3 regions of the Arthrobacter sp. PAMC25564 genome follow, and region 1 is predicted to be linked to each of the others. Evidence: predicted binding sites of a transcription regulator. Region 1 holds the regulator's gene; each other region holds the start of a gene.
The links. The regulator Rex, encoded in region 1, represses fermentation and respiration genes when NADH is low (regulators of the CRP and FNR family bind a similar motif). The targets are predictions, from matches to a motif close to CTTGTGAANNNNTTCACAAG.
Positions count from the first base shown of each region.

Region 1 (9,862 bases):
TGCCGGCGACTTCCTGCTCCGGCGGAGGAACCCGCTGGCCACGATCGACGCACTGGACGCATTCCTCACCGGAAAACGAGGCAAACCGGGCTACCGGCGCGCTACGTGTGCCCGGAGACTGATGCGCGCCAACACCGATTCCCCCAAGGAGACCGAGCTCCGGCTGCTCCTGCTCCGCCATGGCCTCCCCGAACCCGGAATCAACGTCCCGATATTCGACGAGACGGGCGGCTGGATCCAGGACCCGGACATGTCCTACGAGGAGCAGAAGATCGCGATCCAGTACGACGGCGCGCATCATGCCGATCCGGTGCAGCGTCGCAACGACATCTTCCGGGATGAGAGTGCCCGGGACGCCGGGTGGCGCGTGGTCGTCTTGACCCAGCGGGATCTGACGCCGACCGGCCCTGGAATGGAGCCGGCTGCAGTTACCCGCGTGCGCGCTGCGCTGACTCAGCGCGGCTGGAGTCCTGCCTCCGGATTGCGGCTGCGGCAACGTCAAAGAACCCGCCCCACTGCCCACCCATCCGACGCAAAGGGCCGCTAAGCGGGGCGGCTTAGCGGCCATCTGTGCCGAATCGATGGAGCCAGGGCCAGCGGGTGCGTGCCTACAGCCCCGAGTAGGAGTGCAAGCCGTTGAAGAACTGGTTCACGATCGTGAAGTTGAAGACCACGCACAGGTAGCCCACGATGGACAGCCAGGCGGCGCGGGTCCCGGTCCAGCCGCGGGTGGCGCGGGCGTGCAGGTAGCCGGCGTAGACCACCCAGATCACGAAGGTCCACACTTCCTTGGTGTCCCAGCCCCAGAACCGGCCCCAGGCCTTCTCGGCCCAGATGGCGCCGAACATGAGCGTGAAGGTCCAGCCGATGAAAGCGATCGCGTTGATCCGGTAGGACAGGTTTTCCAGGCTGAGGGCCGACGGCACCAGGCGCATGAAGCCCAGCTTGTCGCCGCCGCCGGCAGCCACGACCCTCTGCCGGTGGGACTGCAGCAGCTGCAGCGCCGACATGGCGAAGGTCAGGGTGAACAGCGCGGAGGACATCACGGCGATGGACACGTGGATGATCAGCCAGTAGCTCTGCAGGGCAGGCACCAGATGGCCGACCGGCGTCCAGAACGCCACGGACGCCGCCACCAGCATGATGATGGCCAGGCCGATCACGAAGGTGCCCAGGAAGCGCAGGTCGCGGCGGATCAGCACCAGCAGGAACACCGCGACGGCCACAAACGCACCCGTGGTGAGGAATTCGTACATGTTGCCCCATGGCACCCGGCCTGCGCCGAGGGCCCGCGTGATGACGCCGGCCGCATGGATCGCGGCGCCCAGCACGGTCAGGGCTACGGCGACCCGGGCAGGGACGCGGCGCTCGGCACCGTAGCGCATGCCGCCGTCGGCCGTCTGGCCGATGCCGGCGCTGCTGCCCGGCGCGCTGCCCGAGACCGACGACGTCGGGCGCTCGGCCCGGCCGACCGGTCCTGCCACGTCCGAGTCGGCGCGGTCAACGGTTCCGGCGGCAGAGCCCGCTCCAACGCCGGCCCCGACGGGCACCTTCACGCTCCCGGCCGTGGTCCCGGCGACGGCTGCCGCCTTGAGGTCCACGGCGCGCAGCATCTTGCTGCTCTTGGCCAGGTCCCAGGCGAACGCGATGAACGCCACCGTGTAGGTGCCGGCCGCGAGCAACATGAACAGCTCGCTGTACTGGCCCATGGTTTCGTTGATGGGGAACATTACTGATCCTTCTCTGACTCAGGCGAGCCGGCTGTTGACTGGATGAAGTCTGTTTCGGGATGTTCCGGGGATGCCTGCCCGGCACCGGGCGCGTCGGCATCCGCCCGGTCATTATCCGTTGTCCTGCTGGGAGCGGGCTGGGAAATGGACGTGCCCTCCTCGCCGAGCAGCCATTGGCCGGCCAGCAGGGATCGGATGGCCTTGGCCTCGCCGGCGAGCCGGTGGTCTTCGCCGCGGGCCAGGAGCCCGTATTCCACCATGGTCCGGCCGTCCTCATGGGTTCCGGTCCGGACCCATACCCGGCGGCGGTTCACGTACAGCGAGGTGACCAGGCCGGCGACGGCCAGGAGCGCGAAGATCAGCGCGTAGAGCTGGCCCGGGTTGTGGTGGATATCCACTCCGACGTAGCGCTTCACACCGTCGAAGCTGATGGAGCCCTTGCCGTCCGGCAGGGTGTAGCTGGCGCCGGGCGTCAGGACGATGCCCTTGGTCGGAAGGTTGCGTGCGTTGAGCGGCGTCAGCTTCTTCACGTCGAGTTCGAAAACGTTCTGCGGGGTGCCGCTGTCCAGTCCGAGGTCGCCGTAGTACGAGTTCAGGGTCAGCTGGGGGTTGATCAGCTCGGGATCGCCGCTGAAGGACACGCCCTGGTCGGTGACGAAGGCCGTCGGCAGGAAGAAGCCGGCGAAGGCAAGCTGCTCGGGCTTGGCATCGGGGACCTTGATGACGACCGAGGAGTAGTAGTTCTCGCCCTGCAGTTTGGCCACAACAGGACCCTGCATCGCGACGTTGCCGTTGGCGTCGCGGACGGTGACCATGGGGGCATAGCCGTTGCCGGTGAGGTAGATGCTGGTGCCGCCCAGGCTCAGCGGGTCATTGACCTTGAGCACGTCTTTCCTGGCGGGGGCGTCCGGGGATTCCTTGGTGGTCACGTCTGCTGTGAAGTCGATGGGCTGGCCGAACTTGCCCTTGGATTCGCGGTCGAAGGTGATCTGGAACTTGTCCAGCTGGACCGAGTACGGCTGGAGCTGGCTGCTCTGGAAGTTGGTTCCCGGGGTGAACTGGTCGTAGCCGACGAGGGTGTTGACGAAGGTGTCACCCTCCACCAGGATCCGCTGTCCGCTGTAGCCGAACAGGCCGCCGCCCGCCACAGAGATCAGGACACCGATCAGGGCGGTGTGGAAGAGGAGGTTGCCGACTTCGCGCAGGAAGCCGCGCTCCGCCCCCAGGGACGGCCGCGCGCCGTCGCGGTCCCGGATGTCCACGCGGTAGCCGCGCTTCTTCAGCAGGCCGGCGGCGTCGGTGATGGCCGCCGACGCCGGGATCCCGGCGTCGGCGGGGATCACGAGCGTGCCGTATTCGGGCAGCCGGGACAGGCGGGCCGGGGTGCGCGGCGGCTGGGAGCGCATCGCCTTGTAGTGCGCGATGGCCCGGGGTATCACGCAGCCGATCAGCGAGATGAACAGCAGGATGTAGATGGCCGAGAACCACGCTGAGGAATACACGTCGTAGAGCTGCACCGAGTCCAGCAGCTTGCCGTAGTCCGGGTGGTCCTTGATGTACTGCGTGACGATCGAGGGATTGGCCGGGCGCTGCGGGAACAACGAGCCCGGCACCGCTGCCACCGCGAGCATCAGCAGCAGGAACAGCGCCGTGCGCATGCTGGTCAGCTGCGTCCAGGCCCAGCGGAGCATGCCCAGCGGTCCGAGCGTCGGCAGGACAACCTCAGCCTTTACGGCCGCAACCGGATTGGCATCCGGATTGGCGCCCGGCGTGGTGCCGTCAGGCTTGGGGGCACCCGGTGTGGAGCCGGGGGCCGGGGATTTCTTCTTTACGTTCACTCGCTCGCTCATCAGATCGGCAATTTCACATCGGTTTGGAACCAGTACTGCAACCCGGAGACCCAGGTCCCCCACACCCCGCTGGCCATCAGCAGCCCAAGAACTATCAGGATGCCGCCGCCGGTGCGCTGGATGGCGAGCCGGTGCTTGCGGAAGAAGGACATCACGCCGATGCCGCGGCGCACGGCCAGGGCGATCAGCAGGAACGGTATACCCAGGCCAAGGCTATACACGAATGCGAGGAAAGCCCCTTTGGCCGCCGATGATCCGCCGGAGAGGCTCAGGAGCTGCACGGCGGAATAGGTGGGTCCGATACACGGTGCCCAGCCCAGGCCGAAGGTGATGCCCAGCAGCGGCGCGCCCCACAGCCCGGCGGGCGGCTTGGCGTGGATTTTGGCGTCGCGCTGCAGCCAGCCGAAGCCGCCCATGAAGACGACGCCCATAATGATCACCAGGATGCCCAGCAGCTGGGTGATCCATTTGTTCTGCGAGCCGGTGATCAGGGTCCCGAGCTGGCCGAATGCCCCGCCCAGCAGCACGAAGATGACCGAGAAGCCCAGGACGAAGAGCCCGATGCCGGCCAGCATGCGGCCGCGCTTCTGCTTCTGGAGGTCGACGCCGGTCAGCCCGGTCACGTACCCCAGGTAGCCGGGCACGAGCGGCAGCACGCAGGGTGAGAGGAAGGAGACGACGCCGGCCAGCAGCGCCACGGGCACGGCCAGCAGGAGCGATCCGTTCAGGATGGCTTCAGCGAAGGGGCTGTTCACGATGGCGCCGCCGCTACTCGGCCACTGCTGCGGCGATGAGGGTCTTAAGGGTGCCCTTCTGGATCTCGCCGAGGACCCGGGACGCGACGCGGCCCTGCTTGTCCAGCACGAGCGTGGTGGGGACGGCTCCCGGCGGCACCAGGCCGGAGACGGCCAGCAGCACGGCACCGTCCTTGTCATTGAAGCTCGGGTACGTCAGGTTAAACGTTTTGTCGAACGCGTCGGCGGTGGCCTTCTCGTCGCGGAGGTTCACGCCGAAGAACTGCACGCCCTGGCTCTTGAAGTCCTGGTTCAGGGCTTCCAGGGAGGGCGCCTCGACCCGGCAGGGGGCACAGGCGGCAAACCAGAAGTTGAGCACCGTGACCTTCCCGAGGAAGTCCGCGGGGGCCACGACGGTGCCGTCGAACAGCGTCCCCTTGATATCAACCGGGGTCTTGCGGTCCGCGACGGCGAACTCGGTCACCGAGCCGTCACCGGCGACGTAGTTCTTGTTGTCCCCGGCCTTGGCCTGCTTGGCCAGCGGATCCTCCTGCGCGCAGCCGGAGAGACCCAGTACGACGGCGAGGGCCGCGCCACCCGCCGTCAGGACGCTGCGGCGGGACAGCGGCGCCGGCTTTCCCTTGTTGCCGTTCATGCTCAGGCCCCCGGGGTGCTGGAGGCACCCGGCAGGAGGGCGGCCGCAGGCTCGCTGTACTCGACCCGCAGGAGGTTCCCGGCGTCGTCGAACACCAGGGATGTCAGGGACGTCAGCGTGCACTCGCGCTTGCGCGGATCATGCCATAACGGCTTGCCCTCGGCGCTGAGCCTCGTCGCCCAGATGGGCAGCTGGTGGCTGACGAGGATGGCCTCCGCGCCGTCGCCGCCGAGTTCGACGGCGCGCACCCGGGCATCCCGGACGGCCGCGATGACGCGGGCCGCCTGGTCTTTATAGGGCTCGCCCCAGGAGGGACGGAACGGGTTGATCAGCATGGGCCAGTGCTTCGGCTTGAGGAGCTCGGCCTTCGAGACCTGGATCCCCTCGAAGTAGTTGGCGGCCTCGATGATCCGCGCGTCCGTGGTGATCTCGAGGTTGAGCGCCTCGGCGATGGGCAGGGCCGTCTCCTGGGCGCGGGTCAGCGGGGATGCGGCGAGATGGACGATTTTCGCCCCCTGGGCGGCACGTTCACTGAAGTGGTCCGCCAGCACCCGGGCCATCTGCCGGCCGAGCTCGGAGAGGTGGAACTCCGGCAGCCTGCCGTAGAGGACACCATCGGGATTGTGGACCTCGCCGTGGCGGAGCAAATGAACAGTGGCTTGGGGCATGTGTACCAGTTTCTCAAAGGGCAGGGTCAATGACGAAATCTTCTACGGGAGGTAGAACTGAAGAGTTTGGCGAAATGTTCCCCGGAGTTGGAATAAAAGATGCAAATGCATGTTTATACTGGGTGAAGCAGTTGGTTGAGACTTCAATGAATGAGGATTCAACTGACGATCAGACGAACTGAAGCACGACCACCCGACTCAAGGAGAACCACCATGGCACTTCCCGCCAACGTCACCACCGGCATCTGGACCCTCGACAACTCGCACAGCGAAATCGGCTTCACCGTGCGCCACGCAGGCATCAGCAAGGTCCGTGGCCAGTTCAAGGACGCCGAAGCCACCCTGGACCTGGCCGAGAATGTCGCGGACTCCAAGGTCAACGCCACCATCAAGACCGCCAGCTTCGACTCCGGCGACGCCAACCGCGACGGCCACGTCCGCGGCGAAGACTTCTTCGACGTCGAGAAGTTCCCGGAAATCTCCTTCGTCTCCAACACCATCGTCCCCAAGGGCGACGCCTACGAGCTCCAGGGCGAGCTGACCATCAAGGGTGTTACCCGCCCGGTGGCACTGGAGACCGAGTTCAATGGCGTTGCCGTTGACCCGTTCGGCAACACGCGCGCCGGCCTGACCGCCGAAACCACCATCAGCCGCAAGGACTTCGGCCTGACCTGGAACGCAATCCTGGACGCCGGTGGAGTGCTCGTCAGCGACAAGGTTGCCGTCAACCTCGAACTGGCCTTCATCGCCCCCGCAGCCTAGCCACCACCCGTCAGGACGGCCCGGCCTGGCGCCGGCGCCCGCCCGCAGGGCTTAAACACGGCACCCCGCTCCATCCACGAGATGGAGCGGGGTGCCGTGTTTAAATCCGGGGCCGGGCTTTTCAAGCGGCGGCGGCGTGACAGGCGGCAGCTTGCCTAGATAACGGCGGAAGCGCCGTCTACAGTGAGAGCCATGAGCAACCCCAGTGATGTGCCGCCGCAGCAGCCGGGTGCCCAACCCCCGCAGACCAAAAATTTCCCGCCGGCAAAGTTCAGGATGCCAAGCGACCGCCCCAGGAACTTCAACGATGTACTGCCCCAGGGCGGCTTCTCCGGCATGTTCACCGCCACCGGGATGCCGACCGAGCTGACGGTCTCCTATTGGATCTGGCTCATCACCGGCCTGCTGGGCCTGCTCGGCGGGGTCATCGGCCTCTTCGGATCCTTTGTCTTCCTGGCCATCCTTCCGGGCCTTGGCATCGTGGTGCTGCTGTTGGTGCTCGTGGCGCTTGTCCTGGCCGCAGCCCAGGTCATCCTGGCAATGAAGATGAAGGAGGGCCGCGAATGGGCCCGCTACGCCCTGACGATTGTTGCCGGCATCTCCTTGCTCCTGGCGCTCATCAATGCCGGTGCCGTTGACGGCCGGGGCGGCGGCAACTTTCCCAGCTTCGTCGTCAGCCTCGCGGCCACCGTGCTCATGTGGCTGCCCAACCCGCAGGCCTGGTTTGCCGGGTTCCGGGGCAGCGGCCAGTAGCCGCCCACGGTACGGTGGAGCTTAACCATGCTGGGGGCAGGGCAGGATCACTGGTCCCGGAATCCGAGCCGAAATCGACACGCAAAGGACCGCCCATGAGCAATCCGCCAGTCCCCCCTTCAAACCCGGAAGGCTCCGAGCCGGGCCGGCCGGCGCCCCAGCCTCCGGTCTACGGCCAGCAGCCGCCGTCGGCCCCGCAATACGGCCAGAACGCCCCCCAGGTGCCGCAGTACGGCCAGCAGCCGCCGTCGGCCCCGCAATACGGCCAGAACGCGCCGCAGGTTCCGCAGTACGGCCAGGTATCCCCCCAGTTCGGGAATCCTCCTTACGGACAGTCCCCGTACGCCCAGTATCCGTCCGAACAGCCCCAAGGCCAGGGACCCGCAGCAGTGCCCAGGCTCGTCACCATTGGCTTCTGGCTGATTGTCGGCTCGGGTGTGGTGTGGCTGCTCTCCGTCCTGCTCACGCTCGGCCTCCTGGACACGCCCGAGCTCCGGCGGCAGTTCGAAGACCAGATGGCCGCCAGCGGCACCCGGGTTGACTTCAACTCAATCAAGGGCGTCATCGCCGGGACCATTGTGGTGGTCGCGGTGATCGGTGCCGTCCTCTACGCCCTCGTCGCCTTCAACGTCCGCAAGGGCAAGAACTGGGCACGGATCCTCGGCACGGTCTTCGCCGCGCTTTCGGTCTTCAGCCTCATTCCGCTGGGCGCCGGAACCCTCGCGGCCCTCGCCGGCATTGCGGGAATCGTCCTTCTGTACCTGCCGGAGGCAGCGCCGTACTTCCAGAAGCGGCAGCAGTTCGCCAACCCGTACGGGCGGCCGGGCGCGCCCTTCGGAAAGTAGTCCACAGCCGCACCCGCCCAGGGCGCGGGACCGGACGGGCCGACTGAACCTAGTCGGCGCCCTCCGGGTCCTGCGCCCTTTGTGCGTGGTAGGCCAGGATCTGCAGTTCGGTCGCCATGTCCACCTTGCGGAGGTTGACCCCCGGCGGCACCTGCAGCACGACCGGCGCGAAACTGAGGATGCTCCGCACGCCGGCGGCAACAACCCGGTCGCAGACGCTTTGTGCCACCGCGGCCGGCAGGGCCAGGACCACCATGTTCGCGCCGGTGCGTTGCAGCACGGGTTCGAGGTCTGCCGCGTCGCTGACCCGCAACCAGCCCACTTCGCTGCCCACCACCATCTGGTCGGCGTCGAAGATCGCGACGATGTCGAAGCCCCGGGATTCAAACCCGCCATACCGGGCCAGGGCCTTGCCCAGGTTGCCGGCACCGACGATGGCGACCTTCCAGTCGTGGGTCAGGCCGAGGGCAGCGGCAATGTTCCGGGTAAGGTACTGCACTTCGTAGCCCACGCCGCGCGTTCCGTAGGAGCCGACATGGGACAGATCCTTGCGGAGGGTGGACGAGCTGACGCCCGAGGCCTCGGCGAGTGATTCAGAGGAGACCCGGTCCACGCCTTGGGCCCGCAACGCGGTCAGGGCACGCAAGTAGATGGTCAGCCGGGCCACGGCCGCAGGCGGAATCTGTTTGGCGGCGGTCCCGGATCCTCCGGGCACAGCCTCGGGAGATGAATCCAGCGAAGTCACTATCTGCTCCATTGCGTCGCGTTGTGCCTTCCACTCTAGATCCCCGGCGGTTCACGCCACAAAAGCGGGCACCCTTCAGGGTTGCTGGTCCAGGGCCCGCCGCAGGGTCCGCGCCAGCCGGGTTTCGTCAATTTTCCAGAAATCCCGCTGGACTCCGTCCACCAGCACCACGGGGATCTCCTCGGCGAAGCGCTCGCGTAACACGGCGTCGTCGTCGACCGACCGCTCCGTCCAGGCGATCCCGAGAGCCGCCGTGACACGTCCGACGGCGGCGCGCGCCTCGGCGCAGAGGTGGCAGTCAGCCTTGGTGATCAAAACGACATCGGGGAGGGGTGCGGGCTCGGGCATGGTTCCACGGTAGCCCGGCGGCGCGTCCGCCGTCGACGTGGGGCAGGCCCAGGGAGCCTCGGGCGGCCACGGACGGGCCACGGAACGGGGGCAAGGCCGCGCATTGACTAGACTCGAGGCATGCCTGAGGAGAAGCACGTCGCCGTGGCCAATGCGCCTGTTGCAGCATCGCAGCACGGCGAGGCCGCGTTCTTCGACGTCGACAACACCCTCATGAAGGGCGCCAGCCTGTTCCATGTGGCCCGCAAATTGCACCAGCGGGGAGCCTTCACCATCCGCCAGGCCGCCGGGTTCGCCTGGAAGCAGTTCATGTTCGTGCTGCGCGGGGAAAATATGGATGACGTCCATGCCGTCCGCGATTCCGCCCTCACCCTCGCCGCCGGCATTACGGTGGAAGACGTCGAGGCGCTCGGCGAAGAAGTCTACGACGAAATGATCGAATCCCGGATCTGGCCCGGGGCCAAGGCCTTGGCCGAGCAGCATCTCCGGGTGGGCCGCAAGGTCTGGCTCGTGACCGCGACGCCGATCGAGGTGGCCACCGTGATTTCAACCCGGCTGGGCCTCACCGGCGCCCTCGGCACGGTGGGCGAGATCCTCGACGGGTCCTACACGGGCCGGCTCGTTGGCGACATCCTGCACGGGCCTGCCAAGGCCATAGCCGTCCGTGGGATCGCCGAGGCCGAGGGCCTGGACCTCAGCCGATGCTGGGCCTACAGCGACTCACACAACGACATCCCGCTGCTGAGCATGGTGGGCCACCCCGTGGCCATCA
Region 1 covers NZ_CP039290.1:1,272,254-1,282,115, reverse strand. Annotated here, with positions in the region: gene E5206_RS05835 (endonuclease domain-containing protein) at 1-547, shown strand, start outside; gene ccsB (c-type cytochrome biogenesis protein CcsB) at 609-1,730, opposite strand; gene E5206_RS05825 (cytochrome c biogenesis protein ResB) at 1,730-3,580, opposite strand; gene E5206_RS05820 (cytochrome c biogenesis protein CcdA) at 3,580-4,335, opposite strand; gene E5206_RS05815 (TlpA disulfide reductase family protein) at 4,349-4,969, opposite strand; gene E5206_RS05810 (histidine phosphatase family protein) at 4,972-5,637, opposite strand; gene E5206_RS05805 (YceI family protein) at 5,851-6,399, shown strand; gene E5206_RS05800 (hypothetical protein) at 6,592-7,152, shown strand; gene E5206_RS05795 (hypothetical protein) at 7,248-7,997, shown strand; gene E5206_RS05790 (redox-sensing transcriptional repressor Rex) at 8,047-8,742, opposite strand; gene E5206_RS05785 (glutaredoxin family protein) at 8,818-9,090, opposite strand; gene E5206_RS05780 (HAD-IB family hydrolase) at 9,211-9,862, shown strand, end outside.

Region 2 (9,862 bases), 780 kb from region 1:
GACCGCTCTCGGGCCCGAGCCACGGCGGCTCCCACGGGGTGACTGCGGGTGGCTCCTGATGGGATGGCGGCATTCGGGCTCCTGGCAAGGGCGGCAAAAAAGTACAGGCGCCCCGGAGTTTGCACTCCGGGGCGCCTTCGGTGCCGGGCGGAGGCGCCGGCACCAAGTCCTGAGCGGTGGCCCTTACTTGTGCTGGCCCTCTTTGGCGAGGACATAGTCATAGACCACTTCTTCGCCTGCCCCGCCGTCCGTGCGCGGCTTCGGGTCAAGCATGAGCTCAGGCTTGACTGCCGAGGCGATGTCATCCGCGTTGTGGGGATCACCGGGGAAGTACAGCTGCTGGGTTACGGGCTGGAAGCCAGGCGCGGAAACCTTGATGTGGATGTGCGCCGGACGCCAGGCGTGCCAGCCTGCTGCGCTGATCAGCTGCCCGCAGGCCCCGTCCGTGGGAATCTGGTAGGGCGCCGGGCGCATCGTGTTGATTTCGAAGCGGCCGTCGTCGTCTGCCTTGACCGTGGCGCGGAAGAGCCAGTCGGGGAGGCCCGGCGCGTACTGGGAGTAGAAACCGGCGCTGTCGGCGTGCCAGATCTCCACCTGGGCGTTCTGGATCGGGTTGCCATCCGTATCGGTGAAGCGGCCGCTGAAGTGCAGCGGGGTGCCTTCCTCGTCCTCACGCATTTCGACAGTGCCCGGGGTCTGGAGCACCGGGGAGCCCGGCACGTAGTAGGGTCCTTCGATGGTACCCACGGTGCCGGGGCGGTCCTGGGAGTTGACGTCCTCCACAGTGTGCTCCAGCCACACGTCGAGGAACAGCGGCCATTCACCGTCAGTTCCCACCTTAATGAGCCAGGCTTTGAGTGCGTTGTACTCCTCGTACGTGACCTGGTGTTCGACGACGATGTCATTGGCGGCTTTGATGAGTGCCCCCGCCAGCAGGCTCACCCTTTCCTTCGGCACATCCAGCCGCGCAAGCTTGCCCGAGGCGGTGAAACGCTCGGTGGCCTTTGAGCCGGCCTCGACGGCCGTGCCCTCGTTCTCTTTGCGGCTCTCCGCTTGGGTCTCAGTCATGGTGATCTCCATAGTCCTCATTGAAAAGGGGCCAGGAAGGGCTCCTGCACCCGCTGCGAAGCGCTGGGCGCAGGCTTCAACCTGCTGCAACGCCGCTTCGCGTGATGTCTGTCTCATCGTAGGCATGAAATAAGAACGCTACAAATATCGATTTGGCCGGTTTTTTGTCATAAAGCGTACATAAAGGCACCCTTGGTCGAACCTAGGTGTTTGCCTGATGTGAGTGCGGTCACGATAGGGAAGAATTGCCTCACAACGTCCCCGGGGCACCCACCGCCGCCTGGCGCGGACCTCCCGACCATCCGTCCAGCACTCTCCAATGAAGGAGCACGCCATGACCGAGAACCTGACCCATGTCCGCGAGGTCCTTGCAGACGCCGTGATCGACGACCGTGAGAACGGCGTCATCCGGGCCAAGCGCGAAATTTTTACCGATGAAGATATTTTTGAACTGGAGATGAAACACATCTTCGAGGGCAACTGGGTTTATCTCGCCCACGAGTCCCAGATCCCCAACGTCGGGGACTACTTCACCACCAACATCGGCCGCACTCCCGTGGTGATCACCCGCGACAAGGACGAAAACCTCAATTGCATCGTCAACGCCTGCTCACACCGCGGCGCCATGCTGTGCCGTCGCAAGACGGATAACCGCACCACTTTCACCTGCCCGTTCCACGGCTGGACGTTCAAGAACTCCGGTGAGCTGCTGAAGGTCAAAGACTCCCGCAACGCCGGCTACCCGGAGACTTTCAACAAAGAGGGCTCCCACGACCTCACCAAGGTCGCCCGCTTCGACTCCTACCGCGGCTTCCTCTTTGGTTCCTTGAAGGCGGATGTGCTCCCGCTCGAGGAGCACCTGGGGGACGCTACCAAGGTGATCGACTCCATCGTGGACCAGTCCCCGGAGGGACTTGAGGTGCTGCGCGGGTCGTCCACCTATACCTATGACGGCAACTGGAAGGTGCAGGCCGAGAACGGCGCCGACGGCTACCATGTCACGGCCGTGCACTGGAACTACGCCGCCACCACGGCCCGCCGCAGCGCTGGCGACTCCGCCAACACCACCAAGGCCATGGACGCCGGCAAGTGGGGCAAGGTCAAGGGCGGTTTCTATTCCTACGAACACGGACACCTGCTGCTGTGGCAGGAATGGACCAACCCGGAGGACCGTCCTCTGTGGGACCGCCGCGAGGAGCTCGTTGCAAAGTACGGCGAGGAGATGGCGAACTTCATGATCAACATCTCGCGGAACCTCTGCCTGTACCCCAATGTCTACATCATGGACCAATTCTCCTCGCAGATCCGCCACTTCCGTCCCATCTCCGCGGACCAGACCGAGGTGACGATTTACTGCATCGCGCCCAAGGGTGAATCGCAGGAGAACCGGTCCAAGCGCATCCGACAGTACGAGGACTTCTTCAACGCCACCGGCATGGCCACACCCGACGACCTTGAGGAGTTCCGGTCCTGCAACAAGACCTACTGGGCCACCTCGGCCCCATGGAACGACATGACCCGCGGGTCCACCCATGAGATTGCCGGCCCCGACGAACAGGCCCAGGCGCTGGGCATGACCAAGGTCATCGCTTCCGGGGTGCGCACCGAGGACGAGGGGCTCTACCCCGTCCAGCACGGGTACTGGAAGGAAGTCATGGACCGGGCGCTGGCGGAAGAGGAGCACTCCGCACTGCATACCGTTCCCGTCACCGCCTGACCGCGTCCACGTCGAACCAGAGAGAGTGCATAACCCATGACAAACCTGACCAGACCAACTGCGGCACTCAAGACCGTCGAGGAGATCGCCACCCTCGAAACTGTCCGTGCCTTTCTGTACAAGGAAGCCCGCCTGCTGGACGAGCGCCAGTTCGACGAGTGGCTTCAGTGCTACCACCCGGACTCCGAGTTCTGGATGCCCGCATGGGACGTCGACGACCGTCTGACCGAGGACCCGCAGAACGAGATCTCGCTCATCTACTACGACAACCGCGGCGGCATTGAAGACCGTGTCTTCCGGATCAAGACGGACCGGTCTTCAGCCACCTCCCTCCCGGAGCCCCGTACCGGGCACAACATCACAGACATCGAGATCGTGGGGCACGACGGTGACCAAGTGAAGGTGCGCTTCAACTGGTTCACCCTGTACTTCCGCTACAACACCACAGACACGTACTTCGGGACCAGCTTCTACACGATCGACCTCGCCGGCGCCGAGCCGGTAATCATGAAAAAGAAGGTCGTTCTGAAGAACGACTACATCCACCACGTGGTGGACGTCTACATGATCTGACGGCCACACGCCGGTGCCCGGCACCTCCCGGGCACCGGCCTCGACCGTTCCGAAACCCGTGCCCGCCGGGCATGTCCGCACTTTCCCGGGTCGCGACGACAACGACCCCCAGCCAGGAGGAAACCATGGGCCACAAAGTAGCCCTCAGCTTCGAGGATGGCGTCACCAAAGTCATCAAGGTCGGCGACCACGAGACCGTGATGGACGCCGCGTACAAGGCACGCATCAACATTCCATCAGACTGTCGGGACGGTGCCTGCGGCACCTGCAAGGCCTTCTGTGATTCCGGCACCTTTGACCCGGGCGACTACATTGACGACGCGATGACGGAGGAAGAGCTCGAAAAGGGCTACCTGCTCACCTGCCAGGCTGTCCCGGAGTCGGATCTGGCCATCCAGATTCCTGCCACGTCGGAATCCGCGAAAACCTCAGCCTCCACCTTCACATCCACCATGAAGGAACTCAACAAGCACTCGGAAACCACGGTTTCCTTCGCCCTTGAGGTCGAAAACCGGGACGCCCTGGCCTTCCTCCCGGGCCAGTACGTCAACCTCAAGGTCCCCGGAACCGACGCGGAGCGCTCCTACTCCTTCAGCAGCGGCCCCGAGGTGCAGGATGCCTCGTTCATGGTGCGGGTCACACCGCAGGGCGCGATGTCCGAATACCTGCGCGACAGGGCGGCGGTGGGCGACACCATCGAGTTCACCGGTCCGTACGGCTCGTTCTTCCTGCGGGAGCCCAAGCGCCCCCTGCTGCTCCTGGCAGGCGGCACGGGCCTGGCCCCGCTCCTGTCCATCCTCGAGAAGCTCTCCGAGAACCCGCCGTCGGTACCGGTCCATCTGATTTACGGCGTGTCCCGCGAGGCGGACATCGCCGGGCTGGACTGGCTGCGGGAATATGAGGCGAAGGTACCCGGATTCACCTGGGACTACATTGCTTCCGAACCCGGCACGTCCGCTCCCCACACGGGCTATGTCCCACAGATCATCGAACCCTCCCACCTGAACGACGGCGATGTTGACATCTACCTGTGCGGCCCGCCGCCCATGGTCAATGCCGTTTCGAAGTGGCTGGACTCCGAGGGCATCAAGCCCGCCAACTTCTACTTCGAGCGCTTTGCCCCGAAAGAGGCCACCGGCGGCGACGCCGAAACGGGGGCACCGGCACCCACGGAGAAGATCCAGGCCGAAGGCGACACGATGACCCGCAGCGAGGCCGTCTCCTCCCTGGAGACCGGCCGGCTGGATTTCCGCAAGGAGGACAGCTTCGCCCAACTGGACGCCCGCATGGGCCTGGAGCTCGCGGTGAGCGAGCTGATGCTGGGCCGCCTCAGCGAGGAACAGCTGTCCCAGTTCCGGCGGCTCGCCGAAGCCACCACGCGCTCTGTGGCTGCCGGCACCGTCCGGGAACCGGATGAGTTCGCGCGGACCAACGAGGAGTTCCACGAATACCTCTTCATTGTCTGCGACAACCCCATGCTGCTTGAGTCCTACCGCAGGCTCGACGTCCACGCACAGATGGCTGCGGCCTTCGAACCGGGGACCCGAATCTTCGAGCGGGTCACGCAGGACCACCTTGATATCGTTGATGCCTTCGAGCGCCAGGACAAGGCTCGGGTGCGGGAGGTCATGATGGCCCACGCACGGGACGCCAAGGAAACCATGGCCGCGGCGATCGATGCCAAGGCCGGCCGCTGATGTCGCGCCCTTATGCGGGACAGTTCGTTACTCCGGGCCGGTACGCCGGCAAGGTAGCCGTCGTGACGGGCTCCGCCCAGGGTATTGGCCAGAAAGTGGCCGAGCGGATCGGTGCCGAGGGCGGCGCGGTGGTCCTGGTGGACCGGTCCGGACTGGTCCATGACGTGGCACGGGAGATCCAGGAGGCCGCACAGGGTTCCGGTTCAGGAGGCTCGGCTACCGCTGTGACCGCTGATCTCGAGACCTTCGCAGGGGCGCAGCAAGCCGTCGAGGCGGCGCTGGCCGCCCACGGCCGGGTCGACGTGCTGGTCAACAATGTAGGCGGCACCATCTGGGCCCGCCCCTACGAAGAGTACGACGAGGACAAGATCGAGAAGGAGATCCGCCGCTCGCTCTTTCCCACCCTCTGGACCTGCCGGGCTGTGCTGCCGGCCATGCTGCAACAGGGTTCGGGCACCATCGTCAACGTTTCCTCGGTGGCCACCCGCGGTTTGCACCGCGTGCCTTACGCGGCTGCGAAGGGTGGCGTTAATGCCCTGACGCAGTCGTTGGCGATGGAGGTGGGCGGACGCGGCATCCGCGTGGTCGCGACCGCCCCGGGCGGCACCGAGGCACCGCCCCGCAAGGTCAAGCGTGGGCCGGAGGCTGAGTCCACCACGGAAAAGGCTTGGTACCAGGCGATCGTTGACCAAACCGTGGAGTCGTCCTTTTTGAAGCGCTACGGAACCCTGGACGAACAGGCCGCGCCCATCGTATTCCTCGGATCAGATGAAGCGTCCTACCTGACCGGCAGCATCCTTCCAGTCGCTGGCGGAGACCTGGGCTAAGGCCGCCGGTGATGGATGCCCGCCGCCAGGGCCGGGCGGCCCGCTCCGGTAGACTTGCCGTCATGACGGCGGGCTCCATATACGGTGAAATGGCGGAGGATTTGCCGCTCCTTGGCCGGTCCGGGGTCTTCGAGGAGCTGTTGGAAATTCTCCGCACGGTCCGCAAGGGCAATGTGGGCGCAGTGGTGATCACCGGTCCATCCGGGTCCGGGAAGACCGCCGTCCTGGAGTTCTTCCTTGAGCACTGCCGCACGGTGGCCCGTGGTGTCCGTGTCCTGTCCGCCACGGGCGACGAATGGGAGGCGCAGTTTGCCCTCGCCGGCTACTCCCAGCTCATGCTCACGTTGCCGCCGCGCTCGGCAAAGGATTACGACGGCGGCCCGGCCTTGCCCGCGGGCCCCGTCGCGGCTCTTACCCCCGCCCAGGTGGTCAATTACGCCTCGACCCTCACCACCCATCTCGAAGGACTGCAGTCCCACGGCAGCGTAGTTGTCGCCGTCGACGACGTTCACAAACTCGACGTGGAGAGCCTGCGCATCCTCACCTTCGTCATGCGCCGGCTGCACGGAAAACGGATCATGTTCGTACTCACGCTCAACCCTGAGGACGCGCCCCGGGTCCCCGCAGGTGCGCTGGACTTTCTCACGGGCCACCAGGTCACCCGTATCCCGCTGGATCCGCTCACCCCGCAGCAGGTCCAGGATCTCGCCCGGCGGGTGCTCGGCATCGACCTCAGCGTGACGGCGGCCCACCGCCTGGTCCAGCACACCGGAGGGCTTGCGCAACCGATCGTGGAGCTGCTGCGCGAGTTGCCGCCGGAGACCTGGCAGAGGTGGTTTCCCTCGCTGCCTCCCACTTCCCGGGTGCGTGCCCGGGTGCGCAGTATCCTCGGCGCAGCGTCCCCGGGGCTGGTCTCTATCGCGGAGGCTGCATCCTTGCTCGGGCGCAGCGCCGGCCTGGCAGAGGTTTCCCAAGTCAGCGGGGTGGAGTCCGTCATGGAAGTCCTGGACGAAGGACACCGCGCCGGGCTGCTGGGGTTGTCTGTTGATCAGGCCCGTTCCGCGGTCGTTTTCTTTGAACCTGGCACCGCCGAGGCCATCTACGAACAGATCGTTCCCAGCCGGCGCATTGCGCTGCACCGGCTGGCCGCTGAGGCCGTGCAGCCCGAGGGCGAACGGTTGGGCCACCGTGTCTCCGCGACGCCCGGTGCAGACGAGGCCCTGGCCGAGGAGTTGGAGGAGTTCGCCCGCTGCCAAGCCCTGGTGGGAGCGTGGCAGGATGCCTCAACAGCTCTGTTCTCCGCGTCCCGGCTTTCCCGGGACATCCGCTCCCGGAACGACAGGCTCCTGAGGGCCGTGGATGCCCTGGTGGGTTCCGGCGACATTGCCCAGGCGCAGATGTGGGCCGCAGCCGTGGACGCCCTGCCGTCCTCGTCGCTCCGCTCCTCCGTGTTGGGCTACCTCTCCACGGCGTCGGGACAGAACGGCAGCGCGCAGACGCAGCTGGAGATGGCGTGGCGGACCTGCAACCCGCAGCGTGATCCCTCCGCCGCAGCGCAAGTAGCGCAGCGCTTCGTTCTGCACGGGGTAGCGTCCTGGGACGGCCCGCTGATTACCGGTTGGGCAGAGCGGGCCATGGAACTTACGCAGCCGGAAACCCCCGCCCACATTGAGTCAGAGGCGATCTACGGCCTGGGCCTGTATGCGCAGGGCCGGCTGGCAGAGGCGGAGGCCTCCTATAACCGGGCCTTCGAACACGCTGCCGAGAACGCCCAGAAGCAGCGGGTCCAGATGGGTGCCGGCTGGCTGGCACTGCGCCTTGACAACGTTGAGTCAGCGCTGGTGAACTTCGAGTCCGCTGCTCCCACGGAGTACCGCGGCGGTTCGATGCGGATTTCCCTGTGGGCCGAGGCCTGGCTGGCGCGCACCCACCTGATCCTCGGCAACTGGGATGCCGCCGCCGCCACCGTGGCGCGCGCATCCGTGCGCCTCGAGACCTCGCGGATGCCGCTGATCCGCCCCCTGCTCTACTGGACCGCGGCCGAGCTCTGGTCCATGCGCGGAGACTGGGAGCGGGCCCGATACTACGTTTCGCAGGCCGCGGTGCAGCCGGGGACGTACTGTGCCATGCAGGTGCCGGCAAGCCTCGCCCGTGCCCGCTTTCACGAGGCGAGGGCCGACTATGAAAGCGCTTTGGCTGTGCTGCAGCCGCTGACGGAGCTGGACCCGTGGACGGAGAACCGGGTGTCCTTCTGGCCGTGGCAGGACACATATGTCAACGCGCTTGTCATGACTGACCAGCTCGACGCTGCCGACTCGTTCCTCACGGCGTTCGAGCGCGTGCCGCGCGAGCGGGAAATACCCTCGGACCTGGCGCGCATGGCCTGGGCCAGGGGCCGGCTCGTGGCCGCGCAGGGGGACCCCGACACGGCCAGGGAACATTTTGAGGCATCCCTGGGCCACCTCCGGGGGCTCAACCGGCCGTATCTACGGGCCCGGGTAAGTTTTGCCTTTGGCCAGAGCATGCGGCGGGCGGGCAAACGGCGTCTGGCGTCCACAGTCCTGCGCGCGGCCCGTGACCTGTACGACTCCCTGGGGGCGGCCACCTACGTGGAACGGTGCGACCGGGAGTTGGCGGCCACAGGCCTCGACGTCGGGAACATGCCCGACCCGGCCGACCCCGTGCTCACTGCCGTCAGCCGCCACCAGGTTCAGCTCACTGCGCAGGAGCAGGCGGTGGCCAGGCTGGTGGCGACCGGGGCTACCAACAAGGAGGCGGCCCGGGCTCTGTTCGTGGCGGAGAAAACGGTGCAGTACCACCTGACGCGGCTCTACAGGAAAATGGGAATCCGCTCCCGCAGTGAACTCGCGGCCGCGTTCCGCGCCAAGGACTGACCCGAAACACAGCCGGTACTGAGCCCACACGCCGGTGTTTACTTGACGTCGGAGGGGTGCTTGGCGAGCGGCACCACAGAGATGTCCATGTAGGGGAACAGCGGCAGGTCCTGCAGGATCTCATGGAGTTCGTCGTTCGAGCCGACGTCGAAGATCGAGTAGTTGGCGTATTCGCCCACCACGCGCCAGATTTCCGGCCACTTGCCCGAGTGCTGCAACTGCTGCGAGTAGGCCTTCTCCCTGGCCTTGATCTCCGCAGCCTCGTCGGCGGGCAGGTCGACGGGCAGTTTTACGTCCATGTGGACCAGGTACTTCATGGATGTCCTTTCGGTGGAAGGTGCGGTTATCGGTCTGTGCGGTAGAGGGAGAGCTTGTCCTCGTCAACAGCGGTTCCCGCGCCCGGGCCCTCGGGAACACGGATGCGCCCGCCGGTGATGGCCAAAGGCTCGGCCAAAAGGTCGTCGGCCATGTCCAGGTAGTTGGACAGCTCCGCTGCGCGCTTGGCCGTGTGGGCGAAGGCGGCGCCGAAGACCACCGATGCGACCGTGCCGACCTGGGTGTCGATCTGGTTGCCGATATAGACGTCGATGCCCATGCCCTCGGCCATCCCGACGATTTTGGCGGCCTCGGTAAAACCGGACCGGGCCGTCTTTACCGCCAGGAGGTTCGCGCCGCCGGTGAGGATTTCCCGCGCGGCCTCGCCAAGGTTGGCGGCAGATTCGTCCGCGGCGATGGGGATGGGGGAGTTCTCCACGAGACGGCGGCGGCCGAGGACTTCGCGGGCGTCGTCGGGTTCCTCAAGGAACTGCAGGCCCAGGTCCGCCGTGCGGCGCAGTACCTCGGCGGCCTCGTTGGCGGACCAGCCGCGGTTGGCGTCCATGTAGAGCTCGGCGTCTTCACCCAGACCCTCCCGTAATACCCGGGCGGCCTCGATGTCAAGGTGAAGGGGGCGGCGGCCGGTCTTGAGCTTGAACGTGTTGATGCCATACGTCTCACGGAACTCCAGAGCCAATGCCAGCAACTCCTGTGCGGGCTTGAATCCGAGCATGTGGGAGACCCGCAGCGAGTCAGTATATCCGCCCAGCA
Region 2 covers NZ_CP039290.1:488,785-498,646, forward strand. Annotated here, with positions in the region: gene catA (catechol 1,2-dioxygenase) at 184-1,080, opposite strand; gene benA (benzoate 1,2-dioxygenase large subunit) at 1,403-2,785, shown strand; gene benB (benzoate 1,2-dioxygenase small subunit) at 2,822-3,358, shown strand; gene benC (benzoate 1,2-dioxygenase electron transfer component BenC) at 3,484-5,055, shown strand; gene E5206_RS02265 (1,6-dihydroxycyclohexa-2,4-diene-1-carboxylate dehydrogenase) at 5,055-5,882, shown strand; gene E5206_RS02270 (AAA family ATPase) at 5,972-8,776, shown strand; gene catC (muconolactone Delta-isomerase) at 8,815-9,093, opposite strand; gene E5206_RS02280 (enolase C-terminal domain-like protein) at 9,120-9,862, opposite strand, start outside.
Region 2: a site for Rex is predicted at 1,285-1,304, ahead of benA (benzoate 1,2-dioxygenase large subunit). Genes of this name have one in related genera too.

Region 3 (9,862 bases), 1.3 Mb from region 1:
GTCCCGGCGGTGGCGCAGCTCGGAGTCGATGTAGGACTGCACCGCCTCGGCGAGCGGGATATGCCGGTTCTCCCGCTCGGACATGTACCAGCGGTGCTCCAGGATTTCATGCACGGCTTCCGCCGGCTCGAGCTTCCCGGAGAGGTCGCGGGGGATGGAGCGGACTATCGGCTCGAAGACCTGGCTGACCCACAGGTGGGCGCTGTATTCCTCGTCCATGCCAGGGTTGTTGTCCGCCCGAAAGGAGTCCATGTCGTTCAGGAGCCGCCGCGCCTGGTTTTCCTGCGCGTCCAGCCCGGTCAGCCGCAGCAGCCGGCGCTGGTGGTGTCCCGCGTCCACTACCTTGGGCTGGAGCTGGATGGTGGAGCCGTTCTGGGTGGTCTTGATCGCGTATTCCTCGACGTCGAAGCCCAGTTCGTTGAGCTTCCGGATCCGGGCCGCCACGCGCCAGCGTTCGCCGATCTCGAAGGACTCCTTCTCCGTCAGCTCCGTCCACAGCCGCCGGTAGCTGTCCATGATGAGTTCGCTGGTGGCCACCGGGTCCACCTTCTCCTCGATGAGGCCGCCGTCCAGGAGATCCATGAGTTCCCCGGCGATGTTGACGCGGGCGATTTCCAGATCGTACTCGCGCTGCCCGGTGGACAGGTCCGGATACAGCTCGCCCGTCTCGGCATCCACGAGGTACGCGGCGAAAGCGCCGGCGTCGCGGCGGAACAGGGTGTTGGACAGCGAAACGTCGCCCCAGTAGAAGCCGATCAGGTGGAGCCGGACCAGCAGCAGGGCCTGGGCGTCGATCAGCCGGGTCAGCGTGTCCTTGCGCAGCATCTGCGAGAACAGCGCCCGGTACGGCATGGAGAACTTGAGGTGCCGCGTGACCAGCACGGGGTTCAGCGGCCGCCCGTCCGGAGTCGTGCGGCCCGTGATGACGGCGACCGGCTCCACGCAGGGCACATCCAGCCGGGCGAGCTTGCGGAGCATGTGGTACTCGTGACGGGCGACGTGCTCCGAGGTTTCCTTGATGGCGATGACGGAACCGCCGAGATGGGCAAAACGCACGATGTGCCGCGAGATGCCGCGGGGCAGGGCGGCGAGGTGCTCGGCCGGCCAGTCCTCGAGGGCGATTTGCCAGGGCAGGTCCAGCAGTTCCGGCTCGGTGGCGGCGGCCGTGATGCTCAGCGAGCTGGAGGCAAAGGACGCCTTCTCGTCGTTGGCGCTGGCGGCTTCGAAGCGGGGCAGTTTGCCGAGCTGACCGTAGTCGGTGGGTTCGTTGTGCCAGTGGGCACTGTTTTCCTCGGTCATGGGGGTTTCCTCGGTCATGAATCAATTGTTCCGTACATAGGGCCGGGGCCCTAGCGAACGGGCCAGTGCGTAGGGTCGGCGACCTGAAGCCACAGCAAGCGGTTAAAGCCCGACGGCGGCCCTCCAAGGGGGAGGACCGCCGTCCAGCGCTACCTAGTCCCACGCCGGCAGGGTTCCCTGGCCGAAGCGGAGCGAGGATAGGGAACCGGTGGGGACTAGTCGCCGAGGCGCAGGCCCGTCTGGGTGTCGAACAGGTGAACGTGGCCGGACTGCGGGCGGACCCAGATGGACTCGCCCTTCGTCGGAGGCCGGCGGCCGTCGACGCGTGCCACGATGTCGTGGCTCTGGCCGTCCAGGATGGTGTGGCCGTAAACGTACGCGTCGGCGCCGAGTTCTTCGACGACGTCGACCTCGACCTGAAGGCCTTCGCCCTGTGCCACGGTCTCAAGATCCTCCGGGCGGGTGCCGAGGGTGACGGTGTTGCCCTTGGTTGCCTGCAGGACGTCGCGCGGAACCGGGTAAACGGTGCCGCCGAACTGCACGCCGCCGTCGACCACCGGAAGTTCGAGCAGGTTCATGGCGGGGGAGCCGATGAAGCCCGCCACGAAGACGTTCTTCGGCTTGTCGTAGAGGTTGCGCGGGGTGTCGACCTGCATCAGCAGACCGTCTTTGAGGACGGCGACGCGGTCACCCATGGTCATGGCCTCGACCTGGTCGTGGGTGACGTAGACCGTGGTGACGCCCAGGCGGCGCGTCAGCGATGCGATCTGGGTGCGGGTCTGCACACGGAGCTTGGCGTCGAGGTTGGACAGCGGCTCGTCCATCAGGAAGACCTGCGGGTTACGCACGATGGCGCGGCCCATGGCGACGCGCTGGCGCTGGCCGCCGGAGAGTGCCTTCGGCTTGCGGTCCAGGTATGGCTCGAGGTCCAGGAGCTTGGCGGCTTCGCGGACGCGTTCAGCGCGCTCTTCCTTGCTGACGCCGGCGATCTTCAGAGCGAAGCCCATGTTGTCCGCAACGGTCATGTGCGGGTACAGGGCGTAGTTCTGGAAGACCATGGCGATGTCGCGGTCCTTCGGAGGAAGGTCGGTGACATCGCGGTCGCCGATGAGGATCCGGCCGGAGTTCACGTCCTCAAGACCTGCCAGCATGCGCAGGGAGGTGGACTTTCCGCAGCCTGAGGGTCCGACGAGGACCAGGAATTCGCCATCGGCGATGTCAATGCTGAGCTTGTCAACAGCGGGCTTATCGGTGCCCGGGTACAGGCGCGTAGCGTTATCAAAAGTAACTGTAGCCACAGTTATCAATCCCTTCACCGGCAGGTACGTGCCGGACGATCCGTAGTGAATGGTCTTGTATTCAATTGTCTGTTCAGTTGTAGTTATTCAGTCGTGCGCATACTCCCCGGCCGAAGCCGAGGAGTATCCAATGATGCCGCACGGTAATTGTGCGCCACATCACAAACAGAGTATGTCAGAAATGTGGCGTTGTGGGAATAATGTTACGGATGTCACAGGTGATACTGCTTACACCTCGTGGTGCAGGCTAGTGGCTCCCGAGGTCCAGGGCCTTCTTACGTTCCCGCAACAGTGCCTCGAGGAACTCGCAGATGTGGACCGGTGACTCCACCCGGAACTCGGCCTGGGTGAAATCGAGGCCCACCTTGACGCCCAGGTCGCCGGGGAGCAACCTGCCCAGTGCGTCCTCATCGGTGGTGTCATCTCCGGCGAAGACGACGGCCGTGGCGCCGGCCGCCTGCCTCAGGAACGCGATTCCCTCGCCCTTTGAGGCGTGCACCACCGAGGATTCCAGCACACGGTTGCCGTCCTTCAGGAAGACGCCCGGGCGGTCCTGCAGCGCGGCGCGGGCCGCGGCCACTGCATCCTCGGCGACGTCGTCGGCTGCAAGCCTGGTGTGCAGTACGACGCCGGCCGGCTTGTCTTCCAGCAGGGTCCCGGGCGCTTGTTCCACGATCTCCTGGAGGACTTGGCGGACGTCGGCGAGCAACTGCCGCTGGGCGTCGTCGAGCGTCAGCGGGGAGGAGCCGGGTCCCAGCCAGACTTCCGCGCCGTGGCTGCCGATCAGCAGGGTGTTCTCCGGAGGGAAGGCGACAGCCCGCAGGCTGTCCAACGCCCGTCCCGAGATGAGGGCCGTCGTCGTCCGCGGGAGTCCGGCGAGCCCGGCGAAGGCGGCCGCCGAGCGGGGGAGGGCACGTGAGTCGGCGGCATGGTCCACCAGGGGTGCCATGGTGCCGTCGAAATCCATGGCTACCAGCAGCTGCCCGGTACCGGCGACGCGGCGTACCGCATCCAACAGCTCAGGGGACAGCGAAAGCATCGTCCTGCCGGGATGGCCGGTCCCGGTGCTCCCGCTGCCGCTGCCGCTGGCGTCAGCTGTCATCGCGGATTACCTTCTCGCTGAGCGCGGTCAGGAAGTCGGAGGACCAGAGGTCGACGTCGTGGTCCAGGATCTGCTTGCGCATCGACCGCATCCGGCGCGCCGCCTCGGCCGGCTGCATGTTGACGGCCTTCATGATGGTGTCCTTGAGGCCGTCGATGTCGTGCGGGTTCATCAGCAGTGCCTGCTTGAGCTGGTCCGCGGCGCCGGCGAATTCGCTGAGCACCAGGGCGCCATCGTTGTTGGTGCGTGCCGTGACGTATTCCTTGGCCACGAGGTTCATGCCGTCGCGCAGAGCCGTGACCAGCATGACGTCCGCCGCGAGGTACAGCGCCACCATCTCCTCGATCGGGTAGTTGTGGTGCAGGTAGCGGACGGCGGTGTTCTGCAGGGTGTCATAGGTGCCGTTTATGTGGCCCACCGTGCCCTCGACCTCCTCGCGCAGCAGGCGGTACTGCTCCACCCGCTCGCGGCTGGGGCTCGCAACCTGGATCAGCGCGGCGTTCTCCACCGTGACCTTGCCTTCGGCCAGGAGCTCCTCGTAGGCCTTGAGCCGGTGCCGGATGCCCTTGGTATAGTCCAGGCGATCGACGCCGAGCAGAATCGTCTTGGGATTGCCCATGTCCCGGCGGATTTGCCGGGCCCGCTCGATGATGTCGGGCCTCCGGGCCAGCTCGCTGATCTGCTTGACGTCGATAGAGATGGGAAACGCTTGGGCCCGGGCGATGTGGGTGGTGTCGCCGTCGTTTCCCCTGACATGGACCTGCTGCTGCTTGACGCTGGCGCCGAGGAAACGGCGGGCGGAACGCATGAAGTTCCCGGCGTCACTGCTGCGCTGGAATCCCACGAGGTCTGCGCCCAGCAGGCCGTCAATGATCGCCCGGCGCCACGGGAGCTGGGCGAAGATCTCCGGCGGCGGGAAGGGGATGTGGTTGAAGAACCCGATCTTCAGGTCCGGGCGCGCCTCGCGCAACAGCTTGGGGACGAGCTGGAGCTGATAGTCCTGCACCCAGACGGTGGCCCCGTGACTGGCGTGATGCACGACGGCGTCGGCGAACCTCCGGTTGACCTTCCGGTAGGAGTCCCACCAGGTCCGGTGGAACTCCGGCGGCGCGATCACGTCGTGGTACAGCGGCCACAGCGTCGCATTGGAGAAGCCCTCGTAGAAGAATTCGATGTCGTTCGTGCTCAGTTGTACGGGGACGAGGTCGATCCCGCCGTGGCTGAAGGGTTCCACGGTCTCATCCGGAGCGCCGTGCCAGCCCACCCAGGCGCCGTCGGTCTTGGCCATCATCGGGGCCAGCGCCGTGACGAGTCCGCCGGGGGAGCGGCGCCAGCCGTCCTCGCAGCCGCTCTCCTCCGGAGTGCAGCGGTCCACCGGCAGCCGGTTGGAGACCACCATGAAGTCGTACTTAGCGGCCGCTTCACGGGTTTCCTCGCCGGCTTCCTTAGAGGTTCGGGCACCGTGTTCAGCATGGTCGTGGGCTGTCCGGTCCGTCTTGGCGTCTTCCATTGGTGCCCCCTGGGCTCGCTTGTGGCTCTCAACCCACCCTAGCCCGACGGAATCTTCCGTGCTATTCGTCCGTTGGGACGCTGTGGAGAAACTTGAAGGCGCAAGCTCCCGGTTTTCTCCCCTAAAATGATGAAGTTGCCACTGAGTGGACCATCCCACGCCGATCGACACGAGGAACCAATGAGCCCCGCAAACGAACCACGACAGTCCAAGGCAGAGCGCACTGCCGCGGCCCGCGAGAAAGCCCGTGAGATCCGCGAGGTGCAGCTGAAGAAGGACAAGCGCAACAAGCTGCTCATCGGCTGGGGCATTGTTGTGGCCGTTGTGGCCATCCTCGCCATTGTGGCACTCGTGGTCACCTCCAGTATCAAGAACAACGCCCCGATCGCCGACGAAGGCCCGACGCCGGCCAACGGCAACATCCACGGTGGCGTCACGCTGCTGGCCAACACCGACGTGGCAAAGTCGGACCCGGCAACGGTCAAGATCGCCGATCTTCCCCCTGCTCCGGCCACGCCGCCGGCCGATGTCACGGCCCCCGGCGCGGAGGCTGAGGCCGGCAAGCCGGTCAAGGTGGTCCTCTACGTCGACTTCATCTGCCCGGTGTGCAAGAACTTCGAGGCGCAGTACAACGAGTCCCTGACCAAACTCCGCAATGACGGGAAGATCACGCTGGAATACCGTCCGCTGGGCTTCCTGGACAGCCGCTCCACCACCAACTACTCCTCTCGTGCGGCGAACGCTGCCGCGTGCGTGGCGAATGAGTCCCCCGAGAAGTACTCGGACTTCTTCAACGCCCTGTATGACAAGCAGCCCGCTGAAGGCTCCGCCGGCTTGTCAGATACCGATCTGAAGAAGCTGGCCACCGACGTCGGAGCCAAGAGCATCGACAAATGCGTGGATGACAAGACCTACCGCCCGTACGTCAAGCACACCACCCAGGAGGCCCAGGTCATCGGGGTCACGGGTACGCCCACCGTCTTCGTCGAAGGCAAGCAGTGGGGCAAGGGCGACAGCACCCAGACCCCGTTCGACCAGTTCCTGCAGGCTGCAATCGACGCCAAGAAGTAGCGGCAAGAAGTAGCAGCAAGCCCCGGCGGCAACAGCTGTTGGCCCGGTTCCGGATTCCTCCGGGACCGGGCTTCCTGTTTCCGGTCTGGCGGCGTTTTTGCCAGCGTTTTTACCGCCGGGCATCCTTGGGCTACCCTTATCTAGCGCGCTGGCGCCGGGCCGTTTGCTGCCGGATGCCGCTGCGCACAGGAATGCCTCCTTAGCTCAGTTGGCCAGAGCACCGCTCTTGTAAAGCGGGGGTCGTCGGTTCGAATCCGACAGGGGGCCCTACGAATGTTCTGGCCTGCGGTTTAAATTCGGCTGCCGGGCTCCGAAGAGGTCATGCGAATCTTCCCTCACCATGCACGCACCAGAATCAGTGTTTGCCACCTCCCCGCTCGACTGCCTCGTTCTCTGGCGCCGCCAAATGACCCTGGCCGAACGAGTCAGGAACCGCCCGGGCGTTGAGGGCTTCGTTGCCGCTGCGACGCGCGCGACGACTCGAGGCGCTTTCCACATACCTCGCAAACTTTCCGGCTCACGTTGGTTCATCAGCGCGGATGAAAGTTGCAAAATGACTTGCCGTGAGTATGCCGCTCACGGTGGCTGCCTTTGATGCCGGAGGTGTGAAGTTGTTGGTGGGGCCGGGCAGAGGCGCCATCTCGGAAGCCAGTGATGTCATCCTCGCTGGGACACCGGTGGCCATCGGCAACGCGCGGGAGTCATAGATCATCCTGCGCCCGGAGATGAGCTGGTGACTCGTGCCAGCGGCTTCGGCGAGCTGCGCAACACAGTGACCAGAATGGCATTGGTTTAGAAATATGCCGTCAGCGCCCCGCCCATCAGGCCGGCGACTGGGACGCCAGCGGTGCGCTACTGCCACGGATCTCCATCGCCTCGTGGATCTGCAAGGCGAACCAGAGCTGGGCCAGGGTTGACGTTTCGGTCATGTCCAGCCCTGTCAGATCACCGATCTTCCGGATCCGGTAGATGATGGTCTGCCGGTGGGCGAATAGGGCGGCTGCCGTCTTCTGCCAGGAGCGTTGCATCTCCAGATACGTCTTCAGTGTGAGGATGAGATCCGGCTCGCGGCCCCGCTCGTACTCGAAGACCGGACCAAGGAGTCGTTGGACGAGCGCTTTTCCTTCCTCATAACTTGTCAACCCCAACCACGAAGGGCCTTCGGCATAGCGCACCAGTTGCCTGGCAGCGCCAGTAGTGCCGCCTGCTGTTCCCAACGCCCATAGTGACTCCTGAAGCGCTCTTTGAATGCCGGAAGCGGTGGTCGGGGTACTGACCCCAATCCTGATGCCGGGCGCGACCGCGTGCCGCAAGAGCTCCGCTGAACATTCCGTGGACACCGCGACGTGGAGCCTGTTGAAGTTGCGCAGGCACGCAGTCGCGAAGCCATGACGCCATAGATCCACGTGGACATTGGCCAGATGCTGTCCCTCATCGCTGGACATGGAGACGACCAGAAACTCCTGCGCCGGAATTTTGAATTCGGACAGGCGGCTTTCCAGATCCGTGATCCCGTAACGGCCGTCAAATGCCTGCAGAAGGAACTCGGCACCCAGCCGGAGCCGGTTCTCCAGCCCGAGCACGGTGCGTGACAGCTCCAGACCGAGAACCGTCGCCGCATGGAGCAGAACGATAGCGTCGGGGTGCGGTTCGGACGCCGGGAGGACGACCAGCAGCGCATTGGCGTGCGTTGGAATGTCCATCATGAGGATGTGCTGTTGATCCAGCCGGTGCCACTGGAAATTCTTCGTGGCACCCGATGTCTGCCCGATCAGCGGCTTCAGCTCCTCCGCCAGCTTTGCCGGCAGCGTCTCGCCGTCCGGGTGCCAGGGATGAAGGCAGCGCCGATCCACCACGAACAGCTGCGAATCCAGCTCAGCAGCCACCCCGTGGAGCAGCTTCTGCCAGTGGTTCCCGGCCCCGGCAAACCGCAGAAGGTCATAAATCCTTGCCGTCTGCCGCAGCCTGCGGGATTCCTCCAAATGCGAAGATTCGGCGACCGAGCGGGCAATGGCGATGAACGGCAGGGGATAGGGCACATTGATCACAGGCAATGGGAGGGCATTGCACGCATCCAGGAATTCGGGCAGAAGTTGCGGGGCGTGCATTTTCTCACCGATAGCCAAAGCGCTCGTGCCCGCCCCAACCAGGGCCTGGGCAAGTTCAACCTGTCCGGCGGCATCGGGCGGAATCGACAACCCATTGGTCATCATGATCTCACCGCCGGTCACCCACTCCCACAGCCGCGGAAGATCCGAGGTGTGCGCCCATGTGATGCGGTTCCCCAGGCCCTCGGAACCTGCAATCAGGCTTAGGCCCAGCTGAGGCTCAGCCAGCAGTTCGGCAACGGTAATCACGACCGGGGGCTCCTTCGTTCGGTAAGGGTAGCGGCCTAGACGATTTTATACAGATGTATAGACTCCTTCGTCATTTGTATCCAATTGGCGAATATGCCACGTGATACCGGTCACCCATGATTAAGTCACTTACTTCCCGCTCAACGAAGAGCATTCACGAGAGAGGGTTTGCAATGAGCGCAACGAGCAATCTCATTGATGACGCCCCACTTACAAATTTCCACAAGAAGCTGACCTTCTTCGCCTCAGGCGGTCCGTTTATCGACGGCTACGCGCTGTCAATCATCGGTATCGCCCTGATTACGATGACCCCGAGCCTGCACCTGAGTACCGTGGAAATCGGGCTGATCGGTGCGGCCAGCCTGGTTGGCATCTTCTTCGGCGGGGCCGTCTTCGGGTGGCTGACGGACAAGATCGGCCGGCACAAGATGTACATCGCCGACCTTATCGCCCTGGCCCTGTTCTCCGCCCTCAACGGCTTCGCGACCGAGGTCTGGCAGGTTGTTCTCTGCAGGTTTTTCCTCGGTATGGCCATCGGCGCCGACTACCCGATCGCTACCTCGCTGCTCGCCGAGTTCCTCCCGAAGAAACACCGCGGCCGTCTCTTGGGTGCCACCTTCGTGGTCTGGGCGATCGGCGCCGCAGCTGCCTACGCCGTCGGATACCTGCTCCGCGACACGGGGCCGGACGTCTGGCGCGTCATGGTTGCCAGCCCGGCGGTCTTCGCCATCATCACCCTGCTGTTCCGGCTCGGTACCCCGGAGTCCCCGCGCTGGCTGCTCTCCCGTGGCCGCCGTGACGAGGCAGACGCCGTCATCAAAAAGGTCTACGGCCAGCAGTATGGGCTCGCCGACATCGCCTCGGACAGTGAAGGTCCTGCAAAGCAGGGCAGGTTCCTTGACATCTTCAGGGGCCAGGCCTGGAAGCGCACACTCTTTGTCTCCGTCTTCTGGACAGCCCAGGTCATCCCGCTCTTCGCGGTTTACACCTTCGCGCCGGACCTGCTGGCATCCATGGGCATGACAGGTGACGCCAACCTTTACGGCGGATCCTTCCTGATCTCCATGCTTTTCGTCGTCGGCGGCGTCCCCGGGCTCTGGCTCGTCGAGAAGATCGGCCGCCGCAGGCTGCTCTTGTGGAGCTTCGGCATCATCGTGGTGGCCCTGGCCATCCCGGCCTTCATCCCGAATGTCCAGGCCGCACCGCTCTTCATCGCCCTGGCCAT
Region 3 covers NZ_CP039290.1:4,127,066-4,136,927, reverse strand. Annotated here, with positions in the region: gene E5206_RS19015 (DUF4032 domain-containing protein) at 1-1,299, opposite strand, end outside; gene ugpC (sn-glycerol-3-phosphate ABC transporter ATP-binding protein UgpC) at 1,515-2,597, opposite strand; gene otsB (trehalose-phosphatase) at 2,845-3,636, opposite strand; gene E5206_RS19000 (trehalose-6-phosphate synthase) at 3,689-5,098, opposite strand; gene E5206_RS18995 (DsbA family protein) at 5,390-6,280, shown strand; tRNA gene E5206_RS18990 (tRNA-Thr) at 6,474-6,547, shown strand; gene E5206_RS18985 (PucR family transcriptional regulator) at 7,102-8,637, opposite strand; gene E5206_RS18980 (MFS transporter) at 8,811-9,862, shown strand, end outside.
Region 3: a site for Rex is predicted at 2,744-2,763, ahead of ugpC (sn-glycerol-3-phosphate ABC transporter ATP-binding protein UgpC). Genes of this name have one in related genera too.